Regions from separate parts of the Pseudomonas sp. FG29 genome, predicted to be linked through region 3. Evidence: predicted binding sites of a transcription regulator. Region 3 holds the regulator's gene; each other region holds the start of a gene.
The links. The regulator FliA, encoded in region 3, starts transcription of late flagellar genes. The targets are predictions, from matches to a motif close to CTAAAGTTTNNNNNNNNNNNGCCGNTAA.
Positions count from the first base shown of each region.

Region 1: motA (flagellar motor stator protein MotA) is a predicted target of FliA. The motif match lies at 4,385-4,412, and genes of this name have one in related genera.
Region 2: ACODS1_RS15675 (methyl-accepting chemotaxis protein) is a predicted target of FliA. The motif match lies at 3,817-3,844, and genes of this name have one in related genera.

Region 1 is NZ_JBMDJU010000004.1:170,506-177,863, forward strand. It holds gene ACODS1_RS07395 (molecular chaperone) at 1-884, opposite strand, end outside; gene asd (archaetidylserine decarboxylase) at 1,058-1,924, opposite strand; gene ACODS1_RS07405 (rhodanese-like domain-containing protein) at 1,942-2,757, opposite strand; gene ACODS1_RS07410 (HDOD domain-containing protein) at 2,823-4,346, opposite strand; gene motA (flagellar motor stator protein MotA) at 4,466-5,317, shown strand; gene motB (flagellar motor protein MotB) at 5,321-6,352, shown strand; gene rsgA (small ribosomal subunit biogenesis GTPase RsgA) at 6,346-7,358, opposite strand, start outside.
Region 2 is NZ_JBMDJU010000014.1:100,873-108,230, forward strand. It holds gene ACODS1_RS15655 (N-acetylmuramoyl-L-alanine amidase) at 1-129, shown strand, start outside; gene ACODS1_RS15660 (DinB family protein) at 134-670, opposite strand; gene ACODS1_RS15665 (VOC family protein) at 746-1,108, opposite strand; gene ACODS1_RS15670 (DUF4145 domain-containing protein) at 1,236-1,919, opposite strand; gene ACODS1_RS15675 (methyl-accepting chemotaxis protein) at 2,221-3,786, opposite strand; gene acnA (aconitate hydratase AcnA) at 3,965-6,706, opposite strand; gene rlmM (23S rRNA (cytidine(2498)-2'-O)-methyltransferase RlmM) at 7,057-7,358, shown strand, end outside.
Region 3 is NZ_JBMDJU010000015.1:86,651-94,008, forward strand. It holds gene flhF (flagellar biosynthesis GTPase FlhF) at 1-810, shown strand, start outside; gene fleN (flagellar synthesis regulator FleN) at 898-1,728, shown strand; gene fliA (RNA polymerase sigma factor FliA) at 1,725-2,471, shown strand; gene ACODS1_RS16135 (chemotaxis response regulator CheY) at 2,572-2,946, shown strand; gene ACODS1_RS16140 (protein phosphatase CheZ) at 2,966-3,754, shown strand; gene ACODS1_RS16145 (chemotaxis protein CheA) at 3,767-6,004, shown strand; gene ACODS1_RS16150 (protein-glutamate methylesterase/protein-glutamine glutaminase) at 6,050-7,186, shown strand; gene ACODS1_RS16155 (flagellar motor protein) at 7,212-7,358, shown strand, end outside.

The DNA of each region.
Region 1 (7,358 bases), on a different contig from region 3:
TGATCCTCGGGCAGTGCCAGATAACTCTTGAGGGCCTCGACCAGCGGTTGGGGATCGATGCCGAGCAGGTTGTGCAGCTCGCCGCTCTGGTAGAGCGACTTGTAGCGTGGCGGGCCATCGACTTGCGGGGCGAGCACGAACAGGCTGCTGGGTTGATCCCCCGACTGCAGTCGAACCAGTCCGCTCCAGGACTCCAGTGCCTCGGCCAGGCGCGCGATGCCACTCTGACGCATCTGGTTGGTGCGTGCGCAGCCCAGCAGCAGGGCGATGATGTAGGTCTGCTCCGGGCTCAGGCCCTGCACATGGCGCACCAAGGGGTCGCGTATCGCCTGGCGCTGCAGGCGTTGCTGGGTGGCGATCCGATAGAGCTGGTGCAGTTCAAGCCAAAGACCTTCAGGAACAGGGCAATACAGTTGGCTGGCGCGGATCAGCGGGGCGCACAGGCTGTGCATGGCACGCTGCAGGGCAACCGCCAGCAACTGGTCGCGATCCTTGCCGGTGCGGTCGATGATCTGGGTGATGATCAGCTTGTAGCCGATCGCCAGGTGATTCTGCAGCGCCTGGCAGAGGTTGGCGACCTTGCGCGGGCGTTCGTCGAGGACGATGGCCTGGTTGAGGAAGTGGCGCTCCAGATGCTGACAGACGAAGTAAACCTCGGGGCGCAGCAGTTCCAGCTGTTGCAGGCGATTGTCGAAGGGCGTCTGCAGTTGATTGAGTTCGACCAGGCTCTGGTAGAGCTGGCGAGCGGTTTCGCCGATGTTGGCCTTGGGCAGGGCCGAGATCCAGCGCTTGAGGTCACGCGGCGTACCGTCGCAGAAGCTCAGGCTTTGCTTGTCTGGGGTGGGAACGCGTAACGAAAGCAAATTGGAACTCTGTCTATCCATCAAACTCGGAGGCTCCGGGCCACAATAAGGCGGGCGACTTCAGGGCTGGTGACCCACTGGTTCCCGAACTCTAGCAGCATCTGGCGCCTGTGGCAGCCCATCCTGGAGATGGGGTGCCGCGGCGAATGAGCGCTTTGCATCCCGGCGAGCCTCTCGCCGGGGTGCTCGTGGTGTCATGCGTCGTTGCTGGGCGCGCCCATGAATTGCCCCATGCGTACGGTGCTGCCCGCGGTCAGTTCGCGGGCCCACTCGACCTGCTGCGGGCCGAACAGAACGATGGCCGTCGAGCCCAGCTTGAAGCGACCCATTTCGGCGCCTTTATCCAGTTCGATCGGCGCGCGTGCGGCGGCGTCGTAGCCAGTGACCTTCAGCTCGCGCTTGGGCGGGGTGATCAGGCCGGCCCAGACGGTTTCGATGCTGGCGACGATCATGGCACCCACCAGCACCACGGCCATGGGACCACGCTCGGTGTCGAACAGGCACACCACGCGCTCGTTGCGGGCGAACAGCTCGGGCACGTTTTCCGCCGTGGTCTGGTTTACCGAGAACAGCCGACCCGGCACGTAGACCATCTCCCGCAGAGTGCCGGCCAGCGGCATGTGCACGCGGTGGTAGTCCTTGGGCGAGAGGTACACGGTGGCGAACTGACCACCCATGAAAGGCGCTGCCCGTTCGGTGTCGCCACCCAGCAGCTCGACGGCGCTGAAACTGTGTCCCTTGGCCTGGAAGATGCGGCCATGCTCGATAGCGCCGAGCTGGCTGATGGCGCCGTCGGCCGGGCAGAGGATCGCCCCCGGCGTTGGGTCCAGCGGGCGTGCGCCTTCTTTCAGGGCGCGGGTGAAGAACGCATTGAAATGCTCGAAGGCTTGCAGGTCTTCGATCTGGGCTTCGCTCATGTTCACCTGGTACTGCTTGGCGAACCATTTGATCAGAGGGTTCTTCAGCCAGCCGATGCGGCATTCGGCGACGCAGCCGATCAGGCGCGACAGCAGGTGATGCGGCAGCAGGTACTGGCTGAGAATGAAGAGACGTTGTTTCATCGTGTTTCCTTGAGGTTTCAGTGCTCGATCGGGGTGTCGGGCAGGTTGCCCCATTCCGACCAGGAGCCGGCGTAGGCCTTCACTCGGGGATAGCCGAGCGCCTTGGCGACGACGTAGGTAAAGCCCGAGCGGCGGTGGGTCTGGCAGTGGGTGATCACTTCCTTGTCCGGGGTGATGCCGAGATCACGTAGAACCTCGGCGATATCGGCGCGGATGCGCAGGTCGCGCGCGGCATCCATGCCGGCGGTCCACTCGAAGTTGATGGCGCCCGGGATGTGGCCGGCACGCGCGGCGCTGACCTTCTCGCCGCGGTATTCGTCCGCGCCACGCGCGTCCCATATGGCCAGGTCGGACGCGCCGAGGCGTGCTTGCAGGTAAGCCCGCGTGGCGGTGGGCGCTTCGCTGAGGGTCAGTTGCGCGGGGGTGTCGTGCACTGCCGGCACCTGCGTAGACAGGGGGCGGTTCTCGCCCATCCAGGCGCGCAGCCCGCCGTTGAGGAAGTGATGGCGGGGGTGGCCGATCACATCCAGCAGCCAGATGAAACGCCCGGCCCAGCCACCGCCTTCATCGTCATAGACCACGTAGGTGGCGTCAGGGCGATGCCCCAGCTCGCTGAACAGCGCTTGCAGCTGTTGCAGCTCCGGCACCAGGCCGGGAGCCGGTGGTTGGCCGAATTGGGTGCGCTTGCTGTCGACCCAGCGGGCGCCCGGAATATGCCCCTCGGCATAGCGCGCGGCGCTGCTCAGGTCGACCAGGATCAGTTCTGCTGCGTCCAAGCGGGCGGCAAGATCGGCTGGTTCGATGACCAGCGGCAGCGTGGCGAAGGCGGACATGGAGCCTCCTCGATTGGAAAGCTGGGGATTGTAGCGGAAAGCCCGGATGCAGGTGCTCTCTGCCGTCAGCGCGGGCGCTTGGCAAAATGGCTCAGCGCGCGCTCGATGCACTGCACCGTCTTGGTGAAGGCCTGCAGGCTGATGTCGTTGAACGCTCGTCCGCCCTGATCGGCGGCCACCAGCATGACCACGCGGCCGTTGCTGGCAATCGAGCGCAGCAGCAGATGTTCGCTGGGGAACAGGGCTTTTAGGCTACCCGGCAGCAGTGCCGAATACTGCGCCGCATTCTCCGGGCTCAGGCGCAGTTGCCCGGGTTGGGCAAGCAGGCGCCGGAGGATCTGGCTATTGCTCGGATCCAGGCTCAGAGCCAGGGCGGCTTTATCCAGGCCAGCTATCTGCTGAACCTGCAGGCGGCTGTGCTGGCGGTCGGCGAGGAGCAGGAGCACGCGTTGCATGCCGCAGTCCTGCAGCGCGTCGCGGGCGCAGGCGGTCAGTTGCAGCACGTTGGGGAAGTCGCTCGGCTCGGCGAGCAGGCGCTTGCAGTGCTGGCGCCAGGTCTCCAGCGCCGGTGGTGTTGAGGGGCGTTCTGCGGCTTTGCTGGGTCGCAGGCGGCGCGCCGACCAGGGCCAGAGTAGCGACTGCGCCGGATGCCAGAGGGCCGGGTCATGAAGCAGGCGGGCGCTGCTGACGGCGTGCTGGTGCACTTCCTGCTGCACCTCGCTCAGTGGTATCTGCAAATACAGGCCTACCAGACGCTGCCAGCGCAGGCTGTGGTCGGTGTTCCACGCCTGGTGCGCCGACACGGCCAGGCCATTGGCCAGCAGCACGCAGTTGCCGGGATGGGTGAGCCAGTGGCGCAAGGGGACGTTGGCGTCCAGCATCTGCTGTTGGTGCAGCGGGTGTTCGTTGTCGCGCGCGATGTGCAGCGCCTTGACCAGTTGCCGCCGGTCGCGCGCCAGCAACTGATAGCTGCGCACGATCCATTCCGGTAGGCGCCAGCGTTCGGCCAGCTTCAGGCACAGTTGAATCAGGGGCACGCCGAGAAGCTCGCGCTCGACCTTGGCCGGTGCTTCGCCCTTGACCAGTACGCGCTGTTCCCAGGTTTCGAATAGATGCGGGTATTTGCCGAGCAGTGGCCACAAGGGTGCAAGAAACAGCAGGCTGCAACCATGCAGTTCACTCCAGAGCCGCGCCAGGCGTGAGCCGAACAGGCCGCGTGCCTGCTGGCTGGCATGGCGGCTGATCAGCAGGATCTGCCGCAGCGCTAGGGGAATCTCTGCCTCGGGGAGCGCCGGTGTCTGCGCCAGCAGGGCTTCACAGCGTTTCAGGCCCAGGCGTGCCAGCGCGATCTCCAGGCTGTCCGCGGGTTCGCTCAGGCTGCTGGAGGACTGATTGGCCTCGCGCAGCACTTGCAGGGCGAAGGTGGGGCAGAGTTCGATCTGGTCGGCGATGTCGCGCCAGTTCTTGCGCCCGTCGCTGAGCGTACGACGCAGGCGAGTGTGCTGTTCCTGCTCGATTGGCAGGCACAGTTGGCCCAGCTGTTGCAACCAGGCATCGAGACTGCGTGGCATGGGCGTGGTGATCGGCATGGTGAAGTTGAGCCAAACTGGCTTTTGACCTTAACTGGCTATAGTCTGGCGTATAAGTTCCGATAATTAGAAGAGCTGTTTTTAATAACCCGTTTTCCTGGCTCTACAAGCGTTCCTTTATGGCAAAAATCATAGGCATCATCGTCGTTTTCGGCTGCGTATTCGGCGGGTTCATATTGTCTGGTGGTCAGTTGATGGCCCTGGTGCATCCCTTCGAGGTCATGATCATCGGCGGTGCGGCGTTGGGTGCGTTCCTGCAGTCCAACCCGGGCAGCATGTTCATGCTGGTGTTCAAGAAGTCGCTGAGCATGTTCGGCACGCGCTTCACCCACACCTACTACCTCGAGGTGCTCAAGCTGCTCTACGAGATCCTCAACAAGAGCCGGCGCGAAGGCATGATGGCCATCGAGGCCGACGTCGAGGATCCCAACGCCAGCCCGATCTTCAGCAAATACCCCGGTGTGCTCAAGGATGCGCGGATGACCGCGTTCATCTGCGACTACCTGCGCATCATGTCGTCCGGCAACATGGCGCCGCATGAGCTGGAGGGCCTGTTCGACATGGAGCTGGCCAGCCTCAAGGAAGAACTGGAGCACCCGGCTCATGCGGTGGCCAAGGTCGCTGACGGTATGCCGGCGATGGGGATCGTGGCAGCGGTACTGGGTATCGTGATCACCATGTCGATCCTGGCCGAGGCGGACAACGCGCAGATCGGTGAAAAGGTCGGTACCGCGCTGGTCGGTACCTTCCTCGGCATTCTCGCGTCCTACGGCTTCTTCGGCCCGCTGTCGGCGGCGCTGGAACATGACGCCAAGGAAGAGGTGAACCTCTACGAAGCGATCAAGGCCAGCCTGGTGGCTTCGGCGTCGGGCATGCCGCCGAGCCTGGCGGTGGAGTTCGGTCGCAAGGTGCTGTACCCGGCGCATCGTCCGAGCTTCAGCGAGCTCGAACAGGCCATGCGCGGCAGCTAAGCGATGGAAAACAACCAACCCATCATCGTCAAACGGGTCAAGAAGACCGCGGGCGGGCACCATGGCGGTGCCTGGAAGATCGCCTTCGCCGACTTCGCCACGGCCATGATGGCGTTCTTTCTGGTGATGTGGCTGATGTCTTCGGCCACGCCGGAGCAGAAGCGCGCGATCTCCGGCTACTTCCAGGATCCGATCGGCTTCACCGAAAGCGCCAGCCCCTACGCCATCGATCTGGGAGGCACGCCGACTCCAGCACCGGAGCGCACGCTCAACCCGGACATCTCCGAAACGCCGGAAAGTCAGCCGGACGAGACGGCAGTGAGTGCCGATCAGGTCGAGACCTTGGCTGACAAGATGGAGCGCGAGCGTCTGGAGCTTTTGCTGCAGGAACTGCAGAACAAGGTCGAGGAAAATCCGGAGCTGCAGCGCTTCAAGGATCAGATCCTGTTCGAGATCACCCAGGATGGCTTGCGCATTCAGATCATGGATGCGGCGAACCGGCCGATGTTCGCCCTCGGCAGTGCCGAGCTGCAGCCCTACTTCGAAGACATCCTGCTGGCCATGGCCGATACCATCAAGGCAGTGCCGAACAAGATCAGCGTCAGCGGCCATACCGACGCCAAGCCGTTTTCCGGGCGCGGAGATTTCGGCAACTGGGAGCTATCGGCCAACCGTGCCAATGCTGCGCGGCGTACGCTGGTCGCCGGTGGCTACCCGGACGAGCAGGTGGCGCGCGTGGTGGGTTATGCCTCGTCGGCGTTGTTCGACCGCGAAGATCCGCTCAATCCGGTCAACCGCCGTATCGATATCGTCGTGCTGACCAAGCGTGCCCAGCGCGACATCGAAGGTGAGCAGGGCGGTGACACACCGCCCGCCGAGGGTGGTGCGGCACCAGCTGCACCCGCTGGCGCGGACGGCGCCACGCCGGCCAGTGGCGCGCCGGATGCTGACGCCTTGCCGGCGGATCAGTTGCGCCAGCGGCTGAATATCTTCGAGAGCAGCAAGAGCCCGCTCGACCAGCTTAATCGTCAGTAATCGTCTTCGGGCAGGCTGGCGATGATGTGCCGGTAGCTGGCCATGCGCTGCGGCTGAACGCGGCCGTCCTCCAGTGCCTGCAACAGCGCACAGCCGGGTTCGCGGTCATGCTTGCAGTCGCGGAAGCGACAGCGGCCGAGCAGGTCGTGGAATTCGATGAAGCCGGCCTCCACGTCATCACGGCTGACATGGCCGAGGCCGAACTCGCGGATGCCGGGGGAGTCGATCAACTGACCGCCGCCGGGGAAGTGGAACAAACGGGCCGTTGTGGTGGTGTGAGTGCCCTTGCCGGTCAGTTCCGACAGTGCGCCGACGCGGGTGTCGACGCCTGGTAGCAGGCCGTTGACCAGCGACGACTTGCCCACGCCGGACTGGCCGACGAAGACGCTGACGTGGCCGTCCAGGCGTTTCTTCAGTTGCTCCATGCCGTCGCCCTGGTGGGCCGATACTTCCAGTAGCGTATAGCCGAGCTGGCGATAGACGCCGAGCAGGGCATTGAGCGCCTGGCTGTTGCCGGCATCGATCAGGTCGGCCTTGTTCAGCAGCAGCAGCGGTTCGATACCGGCGTGCTCGGCAGCGACCAGGTAGCGGTCGATCAGATTGGCGTGCGGCTCGGGCAGTGGCGCGAAGACGATGACGATCTGGTCGACGTTGGCGGCCACCGGTTTCAGTTGGCCGCGCATGTCCGGGCGGCACAGCTCGGTGTTGCGCGGCAGTTGCGCGACGATCACGCCATCGCCCTGATTGCCTGCGCGCCAGACCACCTGATCGCCGGTCACCAGTGCCGGCAGGTTGGCGCGCAGGTGGCAGCGAAACACCTGGCCGATGCTTTCGCCCTGCAGCGCCTCGACCTCCACCTGAACGCCAAAGTGAGCGATCACCAGGCCGGTTTGCTCCGGGCCCAGGTCGCCACCTTCCAGTGCCTCGACGGCCCGCGATTCGCGTTTGGCGGCGCGGGCAGCGCGCTCGCCCTGGATCTTTTCGATGCGCCAGCTCTGGCGGCGGT
Region 2 (7,358 bases), on a different contig from region 3:
CGCCTGCATGACGCCCGCCACCAGCGCAACCTGGCCGACGCTATCTTCGCCGGGGTAGACGGTTACTTCCGCAAGCGCCCGCCACCCGGCAGCCTGATCGCCACAATGGCGGCCAAGCAGCAGGCCTGAAGACTCAGGGCGCGTCCGCTATCAGCGCCAGCAGATCGGTCACGCCTACATCCACACCCGCCTGTTGCAACAGGGTCGTGGCTTGCCCGCGATGGTGCGTCTGGTGGTTGAACAGGTGCATCAGCAGGGCGAAGAAGTTCTTCTGCGCGGCGATGCCCTTGGTGTTGTGGTAGGCGAGGGTGCTGTCCAGATCGGCCTCGGTCAGGTGTTGCGCCAGCCATGTGATCAGTTCGTCCAGCTCCGCGCGCAACGTGCCCAGCGCGCGAATGTCGTCGGCCATGGGCTGATCCAGACGCGCAGCGGGCGTGATCCGTTCGATTGGCGCCAGCACCTCTGTGCAGGCGGGATGCCGGGCATAACGCCCGAGCCAGATACGGTCGGCGACGACCAGATGGTTGAGCGTACCCAAGATCGAACCAAAGAAGGCGCCGCGCTGAGCCGCCAGCTCCGCGTCGGGAAGACTGCGCGCAGCTTCGTACAGCCGCTCGTTCATCCAAGTGTTATAAGCCGCCATCTGCTGCACATGTTCGCTGCGCTGCATGATCTGCTCCTTTTCAGCCATGAAAGGCAACAGCATGCATCGGCGGCGGATGCATCGACAGATACAGCTGCGCGCTTAATTCGCGGCTGGCTCCGACCACACGGCAAACTCATTGCCGCCCGGCTCGACGAAGTGAAAGCGCCGACCGCCGGGGAAGGCGAAGATCGGTTTGATGATCGCCCCACCCGCAGCCTCGACCTTGGCCAGGGTGTCTTCCAACTGCGCGCTGTAGAACACGATCAGCGCGCTGCCGTTGTCGCTGCGCGCGGACATCTCGGCACTGAAGAACCCACCATCCAGGCCCTCGTCGGCAAAGGCCGCATAATCGGGGCCGTAGTCCGTGAAGCGCCAACCGAAAACAGCCTGGAAGAAGGCCTTGGTGGCGGGCAGGTCGCGGGTGGGGTATTCGACGTAGTTGATCTTTTCGTGAGCGGGCATGCCGGGTTCCTTGGCAGTGAAAGAAAGTTACTCCTGGGGTTCGTGGTGTTCTACCCAGGCTACTCGCTAGTGGCGCTGTGCTGTAAATAAATCTGCACCTTCCCCATTTTTCTACATTTGTTAGCCGTTATTTGAGAACGTGCGCAACCTTGTGAGGGATTATGTATGTGCCGTCTAGCATGTGCTCGATTATTTGGATGGCTAGCGATAATTGTTGTTGATTGTGTTTTTTTACTTCGTGAGCTGCGTCGTTGCCGAGTACTCTAAGTTTATGCAGTGTTTCAACTCCCTCTTTAGTGACGATGCCTTGTTCTTGTAGGGAATTTATTTTGTTGTAAAGATCTTTTCCTGTGGCCTCAAGGTCTTTACATATTGTTTCAATTAGAGCTCTAATCCCTATGCCGGCAAGGATGTTCTGTTCATTCTCAATTGCAAGAATTGTTTCTTTATAGATGTCTTGAACGTTCAGTGGTAACAGGTAGCTGTCAATGGCTTTTAATCCTGCTGACCGGCCTGGATAGAATTTTATTGTCTCAATGTCATATTTGGTGTTGCTTTCGCAGTCATAATCATAGTCTTCAGAGTTTGTTGATTCGACCCTGAAAGATACTGCCTCGCAACCTTGGCATTGAATAATTTGGTTGGCCTTGTTCCAGTCGTAGCTATTTCCGTGGCCACAGTCTTGACTGCCGCTTTCATTGTAAGCGGCAACGATAATGTGCGTTGTTTCTCTGCTGCATTCTCGGCAGACAAATTTGTATTTTCCAGGAACGTTGTTTTCTAGTAGGAATGTTCTTTCTATGTTTCCCATGGGGAGTCCTAGCAGTAATGCCTAACTATAAATAGACACCAAATGATGCATGCCCTGCGTGTGGCTTTGATGGATAACCTTCCTAGCCTTTTTCAAGATACTTCTCTAGCTCGCGGGAATTAGCGAGGCGCTCAGGTGTTTGGAAGGTTATACACCATCTCGGACAAGTGCTGGTAAGTGGCAATTACGCGTAGACTGTTATGGCTCGAAGGGGTGTAGAGAAGATCGCGAGCAAGCTCGCTTCTCCAAAAGCAGGGCGGGGAGAGGAAGGCGCATCGGTTAAACCGCTGCGCCTTTCGTTTCAGCGGTTGAACCGCTCCACCAACGCATACTGCCCTTGCGCCGTGCCGGTCAGGGCCTGGCTGAGTTTGGCGGTGTTCTGCGCTTCGCCTGCCGTCTGGTCGGCCAGTTGGGCGATGGTGGTGATGTTCTGGTTGATCTCGTCGGCCACGGCGCTCTGTTCCTCGGCGGCGGCGGCGATCTGGTTGGCCATGTCGGTGATATTGGCCACGGCGTCGCTGATGCCGGCCAGGGCCTGGTCGGCTTGCAGCACCCGTTCGACGCCTTCGTCGGCCTGCTTGCGGCCGATTTCCATGGTCATCACCGCTTCTTCGGCGGTGCGTTGCAGTTTGGCGATCAGGCCGTGGATCTGTTCGGTGGACTCGGCGGTGCGCTGGGCCAGCGAGCGAACCTCGTCGGCCACCACGGCGAAGCCGCGGCCCATCTCGCCAGCGCGCGCGGCTTCGATGGCGGCGTTGAGGGCGAGCAGGTTGGTCTGGTCGGCGATGCCCTTGATCACGTCGACCACGCCGCCGATTTCGTTGCTGTCCTGGGCCAGGCGGGTCACGGTTTCGCCAGTGTCACCCACCGACTGCGACAGGCGCTGGATGGCTTCGCGGGTCTCGGCGGCAATGGAGCGGCCTTCGCCGGTCAGGCGGTTGGCCTCCTGGGTGGCGATGGCGGTACGGGCGACGTTGCTGGCCACTTCCAGGGTGGTGGCGGCCATTTCATTGACGGCGGTGGCGACCTGTTCGGTCTCACTACGCTGGCGTTCGAGGCCGGCGGAGCTGTTGTGCGCCAGCTTGTCGGCTTCGCGGGCTTGCTGGGTCAGTTGCTCGGCGGTGTCCTGCAGGCGGGTCAGGCAGGTTTTCAGCCGCGCATCCTGGCTGAGCATGGCCATTTCCAGGCGCGCTTCGGCGCCGCGGCTGTCGGTGTACATCTGTGCGATCAGCGGGTCGGAGGTGGTCTGTTCGGCGATGCGCAACAGGCGTTTGATGCCTCGGGTCTGCCAGGCGATGCCGGCCAGGCCGAGCGGCACGGAGAGGCAGGCGGCGAGGATGAAGCCCCAGTTGCTGCCCATCCAGTGGCCGATGAGAAAGCCGATCTGGCTGACTAGGATGAAGGGCATCCAGGCCTGGACGATGGGCAACCACTGGTTGCTGGCCGGAATGGCGGACTTGCCGGCATTGATGCGGGCGTACAGCGTTTCGGCGCGGCGCACTTGCTCGGCGGTCGGTTTGACCCGCACGGACTCGTAGCCGACCACCTTGTCGCCTTCGGTGATGGGCGTGACGTAGGCGTTGACCCAGTAGTGATCACCGTTCTTGCAACGGTTCTTGACGATGCCCATCCACGGCCGGCCCTTCTTCAGGGTCGTCCACATATGGTCGAACACGGCCGGCGGTACGTCGGGGTGACGAACCAGATTGTGTGGCGCGCGAATCAGTTCCTCACGAGAGAAGCCGCTGATCTCGACGAAGGCCTCGTTGCAGTAGGTGATCTGCCCTTTGAGGTCGGTGGTGGAGATCAGCCGCTGTTGCGATGGAAAGGCCTTCTCGCGCTGGGTGACCGGTTGGTTGTTACGCATGGCAAGTGTCCGTCGTTGTTATGCCCCTTTAAATCGACCGTCTGACGGTAAAGTTGAGGGGCAGAGTCCGTTTTCGCGAGTGTAATCGCTTTTTGAATGACGTCACATTTTTGTCACGACATCGGCCTTCCCTGGCCCGACGGTGCGTGACCCTGCCGCGTGGCGGCAGGGTAGAGCATCAACTGGCGATCATCTGGCGTAGCACGTAGTGCAGGATGCCGCCGGCCTTGAAGTACTCGACCTCGTTCAGGGTGTCGATGCGGCACAGCACTTCGACTTCCTCATGCTGGCCGTCTTCGCGGGTGATGATCAGCGTCAGCGGCATATGCGGGCGCAGTTCCACGCCTTCCAAACCCTCGATGGCCAGCACTTCCTGGCCGGTGAGTTTCAGGCTGTTGCGGTCGGTGCCCGGCTTGAACTGCAGCGGCAGCACGCCCATGCCCACCAGGTTGGAGCGGTGGATGCGCTCGAAGCTCTCGGCGATCACCGCCTTGACCCCCAGCAGGTTGGTGCCCTTGGCCGCCCAGTCGCGGCTGGAGCCTGTGCCGTATTCCTTGCCGGCAATGATCAGCAGCGGCGTGCCTTCGGCCTGGTAGCGCATGGCTGCGTCGTAGATCGCCAGCTTCTCGCCGCTGGGTACGTGCAGGGTGTTGCCGCCTTCCTCGCCGCCGAGCATCTCGTTGCGGATGCGGATGTTGGCGAAGGTGCCGCGCATCATCACTTCATGGTTACCGCGGCGCGAGCCGTAGGAGTTGAAGTCGGCCTTGTCCACGCCGTGTTCGCTCAGGTAACGCCCGGCGGGGCTGTCGGCCTTGATGTTGCCGGCTGGCGAGATGTGGTCGGTGGTCACCGAGTCGCCGAGCAGGGCGAGGATGCGCGCATCGCGGATATCGGTGATGCGCGGCGGATCGCCGGCGATGTTCTCGAAGAACGGCGGATGCTGGATGTAGGTGGAATCGCCTTGCCAGGCATAGGTATCGGCCTTGGGCACGGCGATGGCCTGCCATTTCTCGTCGCCAGCGAAGACTTCGGCGTATTCCTTGCGGAACATGGCGGTGTCGACTTTGGCGATGGCGTCGGCGATCTCGGCCTGAGTCGGCCAGATGTCCTTGAGATACACCGGCTGGTCGTCCTTGCCGGTGCCGAGGGCATCGCGGGTAAGGTCGATACGCACGCTGCCGGCCAGGGCATAGGCCACCACCAGGGGCGGCGAGGCCAGCCAGTTGGTTTTCACCAGCGGATGCACGCGCCCCTCGAAGTTGCGGTTGCCGGAGAGCACCGAGGCGACGGTGAGGTCGGCCTTGGCGATGGCCTTTTCGATGGGGGCGCGCAGCGGCCCGGAATTGCCGATGCAGGTGGTGCAGCCGTAGCCCACCAGGTCGAAACCGAGTTTCTCCAGATAGGGCGTCAGGCCAGCTGCGTCGAAGTATTCGGTGACCACCTTGGAGCCGGGCGCCAGCGAACTTTTCACCCAGGGCTGGCGTTGCAAGCCTTTTTCCACCGCCTTCTTGGCCAGCAGGCCGGCAGCCATCATCACGCTGGGGTTGGAGGTGTTGGTGCAGGAAGTGATGGCGGCGATTACCACGGCGCCGTCCTGCAGACGATGAGTGTGGCCGTCGTCTTCGTAGTCGATACCGCCGCTCTGCTGGTCGCCACCGACGGCAGTACCGCCGCCGCCCTCGCTGAGCATGCGGCCTTCTTCCTTGGCCGCAGGCTTGAGTTGCAGGCCGACGAAGTCGTCGAAGGCCTGATGAACCTGGCCGAGGGCGACGCGATCTTGCGGGCGCTTGGGCCCGGCCAGGCTGGCTTCGACGCTGCCCATGTCCAGGCTCAGGCTATCGGTGAACAATGGCTCGTCGCCGGGTTCGCGCCACAGGCCCTGGGCCTTGCTGTAGGCCTCGACCAGTTGCACGGTGGCGTCCGGGCGGCCGGACAGGCGCAGGTAACCGAGGGTGATGTCGTCGACCGGGAAGAAGCCGCAGGTGGCGCCGTATTCCGGGGCCATGTTGGCGATGGTGGCGCGGTCGGCCAGCGGCAGGTCGGCGAGACCGTCGCCGTAGAATTCGACGAATTTGCCCACCACGCCCTTCTTGCGCAGCATCTGGGTGACGGTGAGCACCAGGTCGGTGGCGGTGATGCCTTCTTTCAGCTTGCCGCTGAGCTTGAAGCCGATCACCTCGGGAATCAGCATCGACACTGGCTGGCCGAGCATCGCCGCTTCCGCCTCGATGCCGCCGACGCCCCAGCCGAGTACGCCGAGGCCGTTGATCATGGTGGTGTGCGAGTCGGTGCCGACCAATGTGTCCGGATAGGCGAGGGTGATACCGTCCTCTTCCTTCGTCCATACGGTGCGGGCCAGGTATTCCAGGTTGACCTGGTGGCAGATGCCGGTGCCCGGAGGCACCACGCTGAAGTTGTCGAAGGCATGTTGGCCCCAACGGAGGAAGGCGTAGCGCTCGCCGTTGCGCTGCATTTCCAGCTCGACGTTGTCGGCAAAGGCGCTGGAGGAGGCGTAGCGGTCGACCATCACCGAGTGGTCGATGACCAGGTCCACCGGCGACAGTGGGTTGATGCGTTGTGGGTCACCACCGGCCTTGGCCATGGCGTCGCGCATGGCGGCCAGGTCGACCACCGCCGGCACGCCGGTGAAGTCCTGCATCAGTACGCGCGCCGGGCGGTACTGGATCTCGCGGTCGGAGGCGCGCTTGTCCAGCCAGTCGACCATGGCCTGCAGGTCTTGCGGCATTACGGTCTGGCCGTCTTCGTTGCGCAGCAGGTTTTCCAGCAGCACCTTGAGCGATTTGGGCAGGCGGTCGATGTTGCCGAGGCGCTGCGCGGCTTCCGGCAGGCTGAAATAGTGGTAGGTGGCGTCGCCGATCTTCAGCTCGCGGCGGCAGTTCAGGCTATTGCGGGAGGGCATTGCACGTCTCCTTTAGCATGCCGTTGAAAAACTACCTGCGTTGGCAATATTGCGTTAAAAATGGCCTCAAAATGCTCATTTACAGCAAGTAAAGTCGAACGCGACTCCGAGCGTTTTTCGGCCATTTTTGCCTTGTCTTGCCTGCCTAGCCTACGTTTTTCAACGGCCTGTTAGGCCCACACGGTTCGGGCCGTGGTCGGTGGCTGTTTGGCTCAAGAACGCCAGGCAGCCTTATCATTTCACGGTGTTCCAGCGTCGTGGCAAAGGTTGCTGGCACATAGTCACTGGACAGGTTAGCAGGCTCTAGGTTCCCGCCTCGGGTATCATGGCCGGCCCAAGGAGTCCGTTCGATGAATACCCTGTTTCTGCATTGCCGGCCCGGTTTCGAGGGCGAGGTGTGCGCTGAGATCGCCGACCTCGCTGCGCAACTGGAGGTGCCTGGCTACCCGAAGAGCAAACCCGGTAGCGCCTGTGCCGAGTTCGTCTGCAGCGAGGACGATGGTGCCGAGCGTCTGATGCGTCAGACCCGTTTCAACCGCCTGATCTTCCCCCGTCAGTGGGCACGTGGTGCTTTCGTCAGCCTGCCGGAAAGCGACCGCATCAGCGTTTTGCTCGAAGCCCTGGCCGATTACCCAGTGTGCGGCAGCCTGTG
Region 3 (7,358 bases):
CAGCGTATGGGCCTGTCGGCCGAGCTGTCGCAGGCGTTGCTCGACCGCGTGGCGGGCGTCGCCGAGCCTCGTCAGGCCTGGCGCATGCTCCTGGCGCACCTGGCCCATGCGATCAAGACGCCCAAGGTCGAGCCGTTGGAAGAGGGCGGGGTGATTGCCCTGGTCGGCCCTGCCGGCATGGGCAAGACCACCACGCTGGCCAAGCTGGCCGCGCGTTACGTGCTTAAGTACGGTGCTCAGCAGGTCGCTCTGGTGAGTATGGACAGCTTCCGTATCGGCGCCCAGGAACAGCTCAAGACCCTGGGGCGCATCCTCGGCGTCTCGGTGACTCAGATCGATCCGGGGCAGTCGCTGCTGCAAGCCCTGGCGCCCCTGGCCAAGAAACGTGTCGTACTGATCGATACGGCGGGGTTGCCCGCCAACGATCCGGCCCTGCGTCTGCAGCTCGAGAGCCTGTCTGCGCGCGGCCTGAAAGCCAAGAATTATCTGGTGCTGGCCGCTACCAGTCAGAGCCAGGTGCTCAAGGCGGCCTACCATAGTTACAAGCGTTGCGGCCTTTCCGGCTGCATACTGACGAAGCTGGACGAGGCCGTGAGTCTGGGTGAGGTTTTGGGTCTGGCTATAGGCCAGCATCTGCCGGTAGCCTATGTCACGGACGGGCCGCGGATTCCGGATGATCTGCACGTTCCGCGTAGCCACCAGCTGGTCAGCCGCGCGGTGGGATTGCAGGCGCCGGAAGAGCCTAGCGAGGACGCCATGGCGCAATTGTTCGCCGGTCTCTATCAAGGAACCGCGCGGCGCGTCGGCTGAAGCGCTAAAGTGTTGCAAACCCTGCGTTTTTTGCAGGGGCGAACGGCCGGTTGGCCAAGTCGAAGTTAGACAAGGTATTGAGAGAACATGGGTATGCATCCCGTACAGGTGATCGCGGTAACCGGCGGCAAGGGCGGTGTCGGTAAGACCAACGTGTCGGTGAATCTGTCCATGGCCCTCGCCGATCTGGGGCGCCGGGTGATGTTGATGGACGCCGACCTTGGGCTCGCCAACGTCGATGTGCTGCTGGGGCTGAGCCCCAAGCGCACCCTGGCCGACGTGATCGCTGGTGAGTGTGACCTGCGTGACGTCCTGCTGCAGGGGCCGGGCGGTATCCGCATCGTGCCGGCCGCATCGGGCACGCAGAGCATGGTCAACCTATCGCCCATGCAGCATGCCGGCCTGATCCAGGCATTCAGCGATATCAGCGAAAACCTCGACGTGTTGGTGATCGACACTGCAGCCGGCATCGGCGATGCGGTCGTCAGCTTCGTGCGGGCGGCGCAGGAGATTCTCGTCGTGGTCTGCGACGAGCCGACCTCGATCACCGACGCCTACGCGCTGATCAAGCTGCTCAACCGCGACCATGGCATCAGCCGCTTCCGCGTGCTGGCCAACATGGCGCACAGCCCGCAGGAAGGTCGCAATCTCTTTGCTAAGCTGACCAAGGTGACGGATCGTTTTCTCGATGTCGCCCTGCAGTACGTCGGCGCGGTGCCCTACGACGAATGCGTACGCAAGGCGGTGCAGAAGCAGCGCGCCGTCTATGAAGCCTTCCCGCGCTCCAAATGCGCACTGGCGTTCAAGGCAATCGCTCAGAAGGTCGATACCTGGCCGCTGCCGGCCAACCCGCGCGGCCATCTGGAGTTCTTCGTCGAGCGCCTGGTGAAGCAACCGACAGCAGACTCGGCCGTATGACAGCAGCCTCTGGACTTCGTATGTACAACAAGGCTCGTGCGCAGGACTCCCAGCACCAGTTGATCGAGCGCTATGCGCCGCTGGTCAAGCGCATTGCCTATCACTTGCTGGCGCGTCTGCCAGCCAGCGTGCAGGTGGACGATCTGATTCAGGCCGGGATGATCGGCCTGCTCGAAGCCTCGCGCAAATACGACTCCAGCAAGGGTGCAAGCTTCGAAACATTCGCCGGTATTCGCATCCGCGGTGCCATGCTCGACGAGGTGCGCAAAGGCGATTGGGCACCGCGTTCGGTGCACCGCAACAGCCGGATGGTCAGCGATGCGATACGTACCGTTGAAGCGAGAACGGGGCGTGACGCTAAAGATCACGAGGTTGCTGCCGAACTCCAATTGAGTCTGGAAGATTACTACGGCATTCTTGGCGACACTTTGGGTAGCCGCCTGTTCAGTTTCGACGACCTATTGCAGGACGGTGAACATGGCGGACTGCACGAAGACGCCGGGCACACCCACCTCGAACCTTCGCGGGATCTCGAAGATGAACGCTTTCAAGCGGCATTGGCCGAGGCCATTGCCGGCCTGCCGGAGCGCGAGCGTCTGGTGCTGGCGCTGTATTACGATGAAGAACTGAACCTGAAGGAAATCGGTGAAGTACTGGGGGTCAGCGAATCGCGCGTCAGTCAGTTGCACAGTCAGTGCGCGGCGCGTCTGCGTTCGCGGCTGAGTGAATGGCGCGCTGGCTGAGTCGCAGCGTACTCGCAGGCAGAAACGGTTTCACGATTAAAGGACGTAGTTGCAAACGCAATACGTTTGGGACTGTACGGAGGTCGACTTGGACAAGAACATGAAAATCCTCATCGTTGACGATTTTTCGACGATGCGACGGATCATCAAGAACCTCTTGCGAGACTTGGGTTTCACCAATACCGCCGAGGCCGATGACGGCACTTCAGCGTTGCCGATGCTGCAGAGCGGCAGCTTCGACTTTCTGGTCACCGACTGGAACATGCCCGGTATGACCGGCATCGACCTGCTGCGTGCGGTACGTGCGGATGAGCGCCTCAAGCACCTGCCGGTGCTGATGGTCACCGCCGAAGCCAAGCGTGACCAGATCATCGAAGCGGCTCAGGCCGGCGTGAATGGCTATGTGGTCAAGCCCTTCACTGCGCAGGTGCTGAAGGAAAAGATCGAGAAGATCTTCGAGCGGGTCAACGGCTGATGTCGGCCGCGAGGGTGCTATGGAACACGATGATTCCACATTGGGCGATCTTGAAACGTCCCTGAAAACCAATGCCCGCGAACTGGTCGATAGCCTCGAAAAAGGTAACTTCGGCAACGCGGTGCAACTGATCAATGAGCTCAACAAGGTTCGTGATCGTGGTTTGTATCACGAGGTCGGCAAGCTGACCCGTGAGCTGCACAACGCTATTGTCAATTTTCAGCTCGACCCGCGCATGCCTCATGCCAAGGAGCTGTCGCAGATATCCGACGCCACCGAGCGTCTGAACTACGTCGTCACCCAGACCGAGAAAGCGGCCAACCGCACCATGGATCTGGTGGAGCAGAGTGCGCCACTGGTCAATGACCTGGCCGATGAGGCGCAGAGCCTCAGCGCCGAGTGGGGTCGTTTCATGCGCCGGGAAATCGGCGCAGAGGGTTTTCGTGAGCTGGCCAAGCGCATCGAGTTGTTCCTTGCGCGTAGCGAGCGTGACAGCAGCAAGCTGTCCAACCACCTCAACGACATTCTGTTGGCGCAGGATTACCAGGATCTGACCGGTCAGGTGATCAAGCGGGTGACGCAGTTGGTCACCGAGGTGGAAAGCAACCTGCTTAAATTAGTCCTAATGGCCAGTTCGGTAGACCGCTTCGCGGGTATCGAACATGACCACGATGCATTGCGTGCCGAACAACAGCAGCAAAAATCGCCGTCGACGGGTGAAGGTCCGCAGATTCATGCCGATAAGCGTGATGACGTCGCCTCCAATCAGGACGATGTCGACGACCTGCTATCCAGTCTTGGATTCTAAGGAGCACCCCACATGAGCTTCGGCGCCGATGAAGAGATCCTCCAGGATTTCCTGGTAGAGGCCGGCGAGATTCTCGAACAGTTGTCCGAGCAGTTGGTCGAGCTGGAAAGCCGACCGGACGACATGAACCTGCTGAACGCCATCTTTCGCGGTTTCCACACCGTCAAGGGCGGAGCAGGCTTCCTTCAGCTCAACGAGCTGGTGGAGTGCTGTCATATTGCCGAGAACGTGTTCGACATCCTTCGCAAGGGCGAGCGTCGCGTTGACGCTGAACTGATGGACGTTGTGCTCGAGGCGCTGGATGCGGTCAACAGCATGTTTGGCCAGGTTCGGGAACGCTCCGAGCCTACGCCGGCATCGCCCGAGCTGCTGGCAGCCCTGGCACGCCTGGCCGAGCCAGCAGGTGCGCAACCCGAGCCGGTTGCCGAGCCTGTAGCGGTGCAGGCCGCGCCGGAGCCTGAACCCGAACCGGTTGCCACGCCTGCTGCAAGTGCTGCGTCCTCCGACATCACCGATAGCGAGTTCGAGCAACTGCTCGATGCGCTGGGCGATACGCCGCCGGCTGCTGCCGAAGCCAGCGCCGGCAGTGACGATATCACCGACGATGAATTCGAAGCGCTGCTCGATCAACTGCATGGCAAAGGTCAGTTCGCCGCGCCAGCCGCATCGGCACCGGCCCCTGCAGCTCCTGCTGCTGCCGCGCCCGCCGCACCTGCCGGTGACGATATCACCGACGACGAATTCGAAGCTTTGCTCGATCAGTTGCACGGCAAGGGCCAGTTCGCCGCGCCGGCTTCGCCTGCCGCGCCTGTAGCGGCCGCGCCAGCCGCCGCCCCGAGTGCCCCGGCCGGTGACGACATCACGGATGACGAGTTCGAATCGCTACTCGATGAGTTGCACGGCAAGGGCAAATTCGTAGCGCCGGCTCCAACTGCCGCTCCGGCCGCAGCGGCAGCACCGGCTCCTGCGGCGGCCAAGCCTACGCCTCAGCCAGCTGCTGTGCCGGCGGCCAAGCCCGAACCCGCTGCGCCGCGTGCTGCTGCGCCAGCTCCTGCTGCGGCGGAGAAGGCGCCTGCCAGCGAAGCCGAAACCACCGTACGGGTCGATACCGCACGCCTCGACGAGATCATGAACATGGTCGGCGAGCTGGTACTGGTGCGTAACCGCCTGGTGCGCCTGGGCCTCAATAGCGGCGACGAGGCCATGTCCAAGGCGGTGTCGAACCTCGACGTGGTCACGGCGGATCTGCAGACTTCGGTGATGAAGACCCGCATGCAGCCGATCAAGAAGGTCTTCGGCCGCTTCCCGCGCCTGGTTCGCGACCTGGCGCGCAATCTGAAGAAAGAGATCAACCTCGAGCTGGTGGGCGAAGAAACCGACCTCGACAAGAACCTGGTCGAGGCGCTGGCCGACCCGCTGGTGCACTTGGTGCGCAACGCGGTCGACCACGGCGTGGAGACCCCGGAAGAACGCGAGAAGGCCGGTAAGGCTCGCGCAGGTAGGGTGGTGCTGTCTGCCGAGCAGGAAGGTGACCACATCCTCTTGTCCATCACCGATGACGGCAAGGGCATGGATGCCGACATCCTGCGCGCCAAGGCGGTGGAGAAGGGCTTGCTGGACAAGGATGCAGCCGAACGTCTGAATGAGTTCGAATGCTACAACCTGATCTTCGCCCCGGGCTTTTCGACCAAGACCGAAATTTCCGACGTGTCCGGTCGCGGTGTCGGCATGGACGTGGTCAAGACCAAGATTTCCCAGCTCAACGGCACGGTCAACGTGTTCTCGCAGAAGGGCCAGGGCTCGAAGATCGTCATCAAGGTCCCGCTGACCTTGGCGATCATGCCGACGCTGATGGTTATGCTGGAGAATCAGGCCTTCGCGTTCCCGCTGGTCAACGTCAACGAGATCTTCCACCTCGATCTGTCGCGCACCAACGTGGTCGATGGCCAGGAAGTGGTGATCGTGCGCGACAAGGCGCTGCCGCTGTTCTATCTCAAGCGTTGGTTGGTGCCGCAGGCGTTCATGGAGGAGCAGCGTGAAGGGCATGTGGTGATCCTCACCGTAGGCAGTCAACGCATCGGTTTTGTCGTCGATCAATTGGTCGGTCAGGAAGAAGTGGTAATCAAGCCACTTGGCAAGATGTTGCAGGGCACCCCGGGGATGTCCGGGGCGACCATCACCGGCGACGGTCGCATCGCGCTGATTCTCGACGTACCGAGCATGCTCAAGCGCTACGCTCGACGTTTCTGATGGTTTTGCGGCACGGGCCGATGCCCGTGCCGTCTAGGAGTGTTTATGGCAGTCAAGGTCTTGGTAGTAGACGACTCCGGCTTCTTTCGCCGGCGTGTTTCGGAAATTCTGTCTGCCGATTCCAGCATTCAGGTGGTCGGGACGGCCACCAACGGACGGGAAGCCATCGATCAGGCGCTGGCGCTCAAGCCAGACGTGATCACCATGGATTACGAGATGCCGATGATGGATGGCATCACGGCTGTACGTAACATCATGCAGCGTTGCCCGACGCCTGTGCTGATGTTCTCCTCACTCACCCATGAAGGCGCACGTGTCACCCTGGATGCGCTGGATGCCGGGGCGGTGGATTTCCTGCCGAAGAATTTCGAGGACATCTCGCGTAACCCGGAGAAGGTCAAGCAACTGCTGTGTGAAAAGGTGCATTCCATTGCACGCAGCAACCGTCGCTTCAGTTCTGCGGTTGCCACACCGGCACCGGCTGTCACTAGCCCGACGCCTGCGCCAAGTCGCAGCGCTACGCCTGTTCGCACGCCGGCGCCGGCCGCTCCTGCGCGTACTGTGTCGGCTGCAGGTGGTGCCTCCAGTGCCAGTAGTAATTCGCCGGCACCACGCCGCAAGGCCTACAAGCTGGTCGCCATTGGTACTTCCACCGGTGGCCCGGTTGCATTGCAGCGCGTGCTGACCCAACTGCCGGCCAACTTTCCGGCGCCGATCGTGCTGATCCAGCACATGCCGGCAGCCTTCACCAAGGCCTTTGCCGAGCGCCTGGACAAGCTCTGCCGCATCCAGGTCAAGGAAGCCGAGGACGGCGACATCCTGCGCCCAGGTCTGGCGCTGCTGGCTCCTGGCGGTAAGCAGATGATGGTGGACGGTCGCGGTGCGGTGAAGATCCTGCCTGGTGACGAGCGTCTCAACTACAAGCCCTGTGTCGACATCACCTTCGGCTCTGCCGCCAAGTCGTTCAACGACAAGGTGCTGGCTGTGGTGCTCACCGGCATGGGCGCCGATGGCCGTGAAGGTGCACGCCTGCTCAAGCAGAACGGCAGCCAGGTATGGGCCCAGGACGAAGCCAGCTGCGTGATCTACGGCATGCCGATGGCAGTGGTGAAGGCTGATCTGGCCGATGCGGTCTATTCGCTCGACGACATCGGCCGACATCTGGCCGAGGCCTGTCAGTGATGAAACCTGAGCCGGGCGGTCATGCATGGATGTCCTGAGTCTAATCGGCGTCATTCTGGCGTTCGTCGCCATTCTCGGGGGCAACTATCTCGAAGGCGGACAAGCCTCGGCGCTGCTCAATGGTCCGGCAGCGCTGATCGTGCTCGGCGGTACGCTCGGCGCGGCTTTCCTG